DNA from 3 places in the Kitasatospora sp. NPDC048722 genome. Region 3 is predicted to be linked to each of the others. Evidence: riboswitches for the same ligand, from Rfam matches in the RefSeq annotation. Region 3 holds a riboswitch; each other region holds the start of a gene.
What was found. Region 3 has a riboswitch for cyclic di-AMP ahead of AB0C76_RS28325 (M23 family metallopeptidase). Riboswitches for the same ligand answer to the same signal wherever they lie in the genome.
Positions count from the first base shown of each region.

Region 1: linked by a shared signal. The riboswitch ahead of AB0C76_RS22000 (NlpC/P60 family protein) and the one ahead of AB0C76_RS28325 (M23 family metallopeptidase) in region 3 are both predicted to bind cyclic di-AMP.
Region 2: linked by a shared signal. The riboswitch ahead of AB0C76_RS01195 (glycoside hydrolase family 16 protein) and the one ahead of AB0C76_RS28325 (M23 family metallopeptidase) in region 3 are both predicted to bind cyclic di-AMP.

Region 1 is NZ_JBEZGX010000029.1:65,655-67,823, forward strand. Features, by position in the region: gene AB0C76_RS21995 (NlpC/P60 family protein) at 1-333, shown strand, start outside; cyclic di-AMP (ydaO/yuaA leader) riboswitch at 683-836, shown strand; gene AB0C76_RS22000 (NlpC/P60 family protein) at 847-1,971, shown strand.
Region 2 is NZ_JBEZGX010000001.1:273,929-276,097, forward strand. Features, by position in the region: gene AB0C76_RS01180 (alpha/beta hydrolase-fold protein) at 1-111, shown strand, start outside; gene AB0C76_RS01185 (MoaF N-terminal domain-containing protein) at 197-526, opposite strand; gene AB0C76_RS01190 (hypothetical protein) at 677-802, shown strand; cyclic di-AMP (ydaO/yuaA leader) riboswitch at 992-1,164, shown strand; gene AB0C76_RS01195 (glycoside hydrolase family 16 protein) at 1,166-2,169, shown strand, end outside.
Region 3 is NZ_JBEZGX010000044.1:22,695-24,863, forward strand. Features, by position in the region: gene AB0C76_RS28320 (hypothetical protein) at 1-292, shown strand, start outside; gene AB0C76_RS28325 (M23 family metallopeptidase) at 342-1,175, opposite strand; cyclic di-AMP (ydaO/yuaA leader) riboswitch at 1,188-1,346, opposite strand; gene AB0C76_RS28330 (YiaA/YiaB family inner membrane protein) at 1,600-1,890, shown strand; gene AB0C76_RS28335 (alpha/beta hydrolase) at 2,029-2,169, shown strand, end outside.

The sequences.
Region 1 (2,169 bases), on a different contig from region 3:
GCCGTGGCCAAGGCGATGAGCAAGCAGGGCTCGCCGTACGTGTGGGGCGCCACCGGGTCGACGACCTTCGACTGCTCGGGCCTGATGGTCTGGTCATACGGTCAGGCCGGCGTCTCGCTGCCGCGCACCTCCCAGGAGCAGGGCCACTACGGCACCCGGGTGCCCTCGCTGGACCAGGCCCAGCCCGGTGACCTGGTGATCTACGGCCCCGACATGCACCACGTCGCGATGTACATCGGCAACGGCATGGTGGTGCACGCGCCGCACACCGGCGACGTGGTCAAGGTGATGAAGGCCGACGCGATGCCGATCAACACCATCCGCCGGGTCTGACCCCCCGACACGCCGGGGGCCGGCGGAAACGGCCCTGTGATCCGCGCCACCTCCCGACCGGGGGTGGCGCGTTCGCTTGAGCGCGTTTCACTGCGTTTCACCACGTTCGCGTGACAAGTGATCAGCCTTGCGTACTGCCGCGATCACCTTCTGTCATCTTCACAAAAGAACTTGGTTATTCTTCCGCCTTTTTTCTGACAAGGATTTGAACCGATCACGGTTCAGTTACTAGGGTCGTGCCCCGAACCACCGCACTGTCGATCGCCCAGCCAGGGTGGCGGCGGTGGTTCCCGCCGAGTTCGTGAAACAGCGGGACGGGTCGAAGCGACCGTCCGACAGGGGAGCCCAGTGATTGGGGGCGCTGTGGAGCGGAGCCGGGGAACCACGTTCCTCCGGGGTGAATCGGCGCCAGGTCGGCCGGTGGAACGGCCGTGAGGCGTCGTAGGGCATGCTTCCGGCCCGAACCCGTCAGCTCACCCGGTAGGCGGACGTAGGAAGAAGGAGTCCGCCTTCGTGGCGTCCCATCGTCGTCCCAAGCCCGCCGGCCGTGCCCGAGTTTCCTTCCTGACCGGAGTTGCCGCCGCGGCCGTCGCCCTCTCCGCGCAGTCCGGCGCCCACGCCGACCCCGCGCCGACCAAGGACCAGGTCAAGGAGCAGGTCGACCAGCTCAACGAGCAGGCCGAGGTGGCGACCGAGCAGTACAACGCCGCCCAGTCCAAGCAGCAGGAGCTGCAGAAGCAGGTCAGCGGCCTGCAGGACCAGGTGGCCCGCCAGCAGGAGCAGGTGACCGACCTCCAGGGCGGCCTTGCCCAGATCGCCGGTGAGCAGTACCGCAACGGGGGCATATCCCCGACCGTCCAGCTGATGTTCTCGTCCAAGCCGGACAACTTCCTCAGCCAGGCCGACGCCCTGAACCAGGCCGGCAGCACCCAGAAGGGTCAGCTGAAGGAGCTCCAGGACCAGCAGCGCAAGCTGGACCAGGACCGCAACGAGGCCCAGGGCAAGCTCGCCGAGCTGGACGCGACCACCCAGCAGCTGAAGGCGTCCAAGGAGCAGATCCAGGCGAAGCTGAAGGCCGCCCAGGACCTCTTCAACACCCTGTCCGAGCAGGAGCGCCAGGCCATCAAGGCGGCCGAGGACAAGGCCGCCGCCGATGCCAAGGCCAAGGCCGACGCCGCGAAGGCCCAGCAGGCCGCCGCCGATCGCGCCTCCCGCGACAGCAGCCGCACCGACCTCGGCTCGGCCCCGTCGTCCTCGCCGGTCGCCAAGCCGCCGGCGCCGGGCAGCTCGCGCGGTGCCGCCGCGCTGTCCTACGCCGCCACCAAGATCGGCAGTCCGTACGTCTGGGCCGCCACCGGCCCGAACTCCTTCGACTGCTCGGGCCTGATGGTCTGGGCCTTCGACCAGGCCGGCGTCTCGCTGCCGCGCACCTCGCAGGAGCAGGCCAACGCCGGGACCCGGATCGGCACGGACCTCTCCCAGGCCCAGCCCGGCGATCTGCTGATCTTCTTCAGCGACGCCCACCACGTCGGCATCTACGCCGGCAACGGCCAGGTGCTGCACGCGCCCAAGCCGGGTGCGAGCGTCCGCTACGAGGCGGTCACCAACATGCCGCTCACGTCCATCGTGCGGGTCTGATTCCCCGCTCGGCGTCCCGCAGGCCCGGCCCTCCTCCACGGAGGTCCGGGCCTGCGGCGTTTCCTTTCCTCGGGCTGGTGTCCGATTGGGGGTCAAATATTCGGGTTGGGAGAGGTTTGGACTCGGTTGCCCGGACTCGCTAACGTCTGCCACCGGACTCCCGCTCCAGGACCGCCCGCTTGGGTGCGGCGGCGGGAC
Region 2 (2,169 bases), on a different contig from region 3:
GGCGGCCACAACTTCGAGACGTGGAGCAAGCTGCTGCCGTCCTCGCTTGAGTGGTTGTCCGAGCACCTCAAGGTCCCGAACCAGCCAGGCCAGCCGGCCCCCGCAGTCTGACGGCCACCGCAGCCGGCCGGTCCCGCAGTCCGACGGCCCCCGGGCTCGCGGTCTGACGGCCCCCGGGCTCGCGGACCTGCCGGCCTCAGGCCACCCGCTCCAGCGTCCCCGTGTGGAGCTCGCCGACCCGGCCGCCCTCGCCCTCGAAGGTCCAGAACGCGCGCACCGTCAGCCGGGCCAGGTCCATCACGTGGCTGACGGTGATGCCGCTCTGCTCGGTCCAGCTGACGAAGTACACGTCGGGCGCGACCTCGGCGACATGGAGCGCCACGTCCTCCCACTGGCCCGCCGACTCGCCGAGGCCCTCCCAGCGCAGCCGCTTGCCGTCGGCCGAGTAGGCGTTGCGGAAGGCCGCGCCGTTGTCGGCCCGGAAGAGGTAGGTGCGGCCGGCGAAGGCGGGCAGGGGCGCGGTCATGGTGGGGCGGTTCCTCGTCTCTGCGGGAGGGGCGCGGTGCTCTTGTGCACGGCGGTGGATGTCGGACCTCCAATTTATCCGATCGGGCGAGCTCGCACGGCCACTGCCAGTGAAGGCGCACCCCCGTCACCGTCACCCCGCAGGGCCGTCGTGAGCGCGCTCGACACCACCGGCATCGCGACGGTCGGCGGCACCCGGCTGCTCGGCGGGCCCAACAACCTCGAACCTGCCCTGGCGCCGGACGACGCGGCCCGGATCCGGGCCCGGCTCGCGTGATCATCCACGGCCCGCCGGGACGCCCGCCAACTGATCCACTGCGTACCGTAGTTGATCGACACGACTGTGAGCTGCGCGACAACCCGCCGCGACGAGTTGTCCGTTCACGGACCGACTGCCTAGCCTGCAACGGCGTCCGCCCTCGCGGACCCCGCCGCCGGGACGCCGAGTCCCGTCCACCCGACGGCGGGCAACCGAGCACCACGGCGGACGGGAGCGGGGGAACCAAGGTCAGCGCCACGACCCGGCACGCCCCCGCGCGTCCGGGCCACGGCTTGGGGTGAAGCCGCTCCCACAGGCGGCCGGGCGACCTCTCAGTCCGAACCCGACAGCTCACCTCGCAGGCGTCGCAGAGGACACCCCATGCACCAGCCTGCCCGACGCCCCGTGCCCCGCCACGCCCGCCCGTCCCGCCGCGGCCGCACCGCCGCGCTCGCCGCCACCGGCGCGCTCGCCATCACCGGCGCCGGCCTGTTCGGCCTCCAGTCCGCGCCCGGTGCCCAGGCCGCCACCGGCCCGACCGTCACCCAGGACCGGCTCGCCCCGGCCACGATGGTCGCCGGCCGGGCCGCCGGCGCGACCCTCACCGTCCACTCCTCGTCCTGCTTCACCGCCAAGACCGTCGGAGTCGGCGTGCGCGACGCGGCCGGCGACAACCTCGACTTCCCCGGCAACGCCACCAATGTGTCGATCTGCCCGTGGAGCTACACCTTCACCAGTGGCGCGCGTGCCCTGCCGGCCGGCACCTACACCCAGTTCGGGTTCTGGCAGGACTTCGGCGGCGCCTGGCACAACCTGCCGTCGCAGCAGCTGGTCGTCTCCAGCACCCCGACCGTCACCCCGGCCCCGACCGTCACCCCGGCCCCGACCGTCACCCCGACCCCGTCGGCCACGCCGACGCCCACGCCCACGCAGGCCCCGAGCGCCACCGCTGCCCCGAGCACCCCGGCGCCGTCCTCCCCGATCGCCGGCAAGTCGCTGACCTGGTCCGACGAGTTCAACGGCCCGATCAACTGGGGGCAGCGCTGGGTCGGCGACAAGAGCAGCTCGTACAAGTACGGCAACCACAACCCGGACGACAACAAGCTCGACTGGCTGGACCCGAACAACGTCAGCGTGGCCAACGGCGTCGCCACCTTCACCGCCGCCCCCGGCAGCAACACGCTGGAGAACGGCAAGCAGTCCTGGAACACCGGCTTCCTCACCACCGAGGGCTCCAGCGAGGGCTTCCAGGTCAAGACCGGCGACTACGCCGAGACCCGGGTCGAGCTGCCGGCCGGCTCCGGTGCCTGGCCGGCCCTGTGGACCTGGAAGAACGGCAACGGGGAGATCGATTCCTTCGAGTACCACCCCGACAACCCGAACCT
Region 3 (2,169 bases):
GGAGCAGGGCCTGATGCGGCGAAGCTACCGCAACCTCGCCGAGCTGAACGCGCTGGGGCGCCCGATGCCGGACGAACTGGCCGGGGACTTCGGGCAGTTCGAGGAGGCGGCGGTGCAGGTGGCACTCGCGCTGTACGGCGAGTGGACGGTGCCGGGGCTGCCGCGGATGCTGGTCGAGGAGTTCCCGGAGCTCGCGCCGGAGCCGGGGTCGGGAGAGATCGAGGCGTACCTGGCGCAGCTGCCGGAGTCGTCGGAGTCGCCTGAGTCGCCTGAGTCGCCGCAGGAGGGCTGATGCGGAAGGCCCCGGCCGGCCGGGGCCTTCCTGTTCGCGCGTGCGGAGGCTAGGGGTTGAGGCCGCGCTGCTGGAGCCAGGTCTCCGGGTCGACCGGGGCGCCGCCGCCCGGGCGGACCTCCAGGTGCAGGTGCGGGCCGGTGACGTTGCCGGTGGCGCCGACCTTGCCGATCTGCTGGCCCGAGGTCACCTTGCCGCTGCCCGTGATGATCGAGGAGAGGTGGCAGTACCAGATCTCGGTGCCGTCGGGCAGGGTCTCGACGATCCGGTAGCCGTACGCGCCGGACCAGCCGGCCGAGGTGATCGTGCCCTGGCCGACCGCGAACACGGCGGTGCCGGTGTCGGCGGCGAAGTCCAGGCCGGTGTGCAGGTGCGCCCAGTAGCGGGCGCTCTGGCCGTAGTGGGCGCTCAGGTTGTAGTCGCGCACCGGCAGCGTGAGGGCGGCGGCCTTGGCCTTCTCGGCGTCGTCGGAGGCCTTCTTCGCCTCGGCCTCCTTGGCGGCGGCCTTGGCCTGCGCCTCCTGCGCGGCCTGCACGCGGGCGCTCTCCTCGGCGGCGGTGCGCTGGCCGTCGGCCTGCTGCTGGATGCGGGCGGCGAGCGCGAGGCCGGGGTCGGCGGAGAGCGCGACCGGGGCCTCGTCCGGGGACTCGATGGCGGGCGCGGCGGCCGGGGTCGCGGAGGCGAAGCCGGTGGCGCCCAGGGTGGCGGCGACGGCGGTGACGCCGAGCAGCGGGGAGGCTCCGCGGGTCTGACGCGGCATCCGGTGGCGGTTGGCCTCGGCCTCCGGGGCCGGGAACTCGTCCCCGGCCGGACGGGGGTGCTCGAGGAGCTGGGTACCGGCGGCAGGGCCGGCGGGCTGTGCCGGGGTGTGCGTCGACGCCACGGAGGCGTGCTCCTTTCCTTCCTTCGCGCCTACCGGGTTAGCTGACGGGTTCGGAGCAGGAAGGTCTCCTACGGCCGGGCCGGGGCCCCGCCGATTCACCCCAAGGAACGTGGTTCCCCGGCTCCCTGACCTGCCCGGAGGCCGGCCGGCGGGATTAGGCGACGGCGCACGGTGCCGTCTGGGTACGGCGTTTCGACCGCGCTGCGTTATCAGACGTTAATCCTAGGACGCCCTGATTCCAAGCCATCCGCCCGGGACGGCCGACAACCGGGCGGGCGGCTTGTTCCCTATGACTGGTTTGCGGCTCTTGCCCACCCCTGACACTACTTAACGTGATTGGGAGTCACCGGACGACGACCTCGACAGGCCCGCCTGAGTACTCCTACTCATGTGCGGCGGGCCGGACCGCCGCCATCCTGGCGCCATGAACGCACCGATGCAGTCACGCACCACGGCCGCGTACCACCTCCAGGCCGTGCTCTCCTTCGCCCTGTCGGGCACCGCCCTCGCCATCGGGATCGCCTACCTGCCGGTCGGAGCCTGGACCCGGGCCTTCCTCGGGATCGGCCTGCTCTACACCGTCACCTCCTCCTTCACGCTCGCCAAGGTCATCCGGGACAGGCAGGAGACGAACGAGATCGTCACCCGGGTGGACCAGGCCAGGCTGGAGAAGCTGCTCAGCGAGCACGACCCGTTCAAGGTCGAAGGGACCTGAGGGGGCGGGGTGCCGCTCGGCGCGGGCGACCTCGACCCCGGGTGCCGATAGCTTGACGGCTAAGGCTATTAGCCTTAGCTTTATGGCTATCGGCAGCACCGCCGATGCCACCGCAGCAGCGGACCGAGGAGGCCCACCATGAACGGCACCACCACCCCGGAGACCCAGTACCTCGACGTTCCCGGCGGCCGGATCGCCTTCGACGACACCCGGAAGGGCGACGGCACCCCCGTCGTCCTCCTCCCCGGGATGCTCGACAGCCGCCGCTCGTACCGGCAC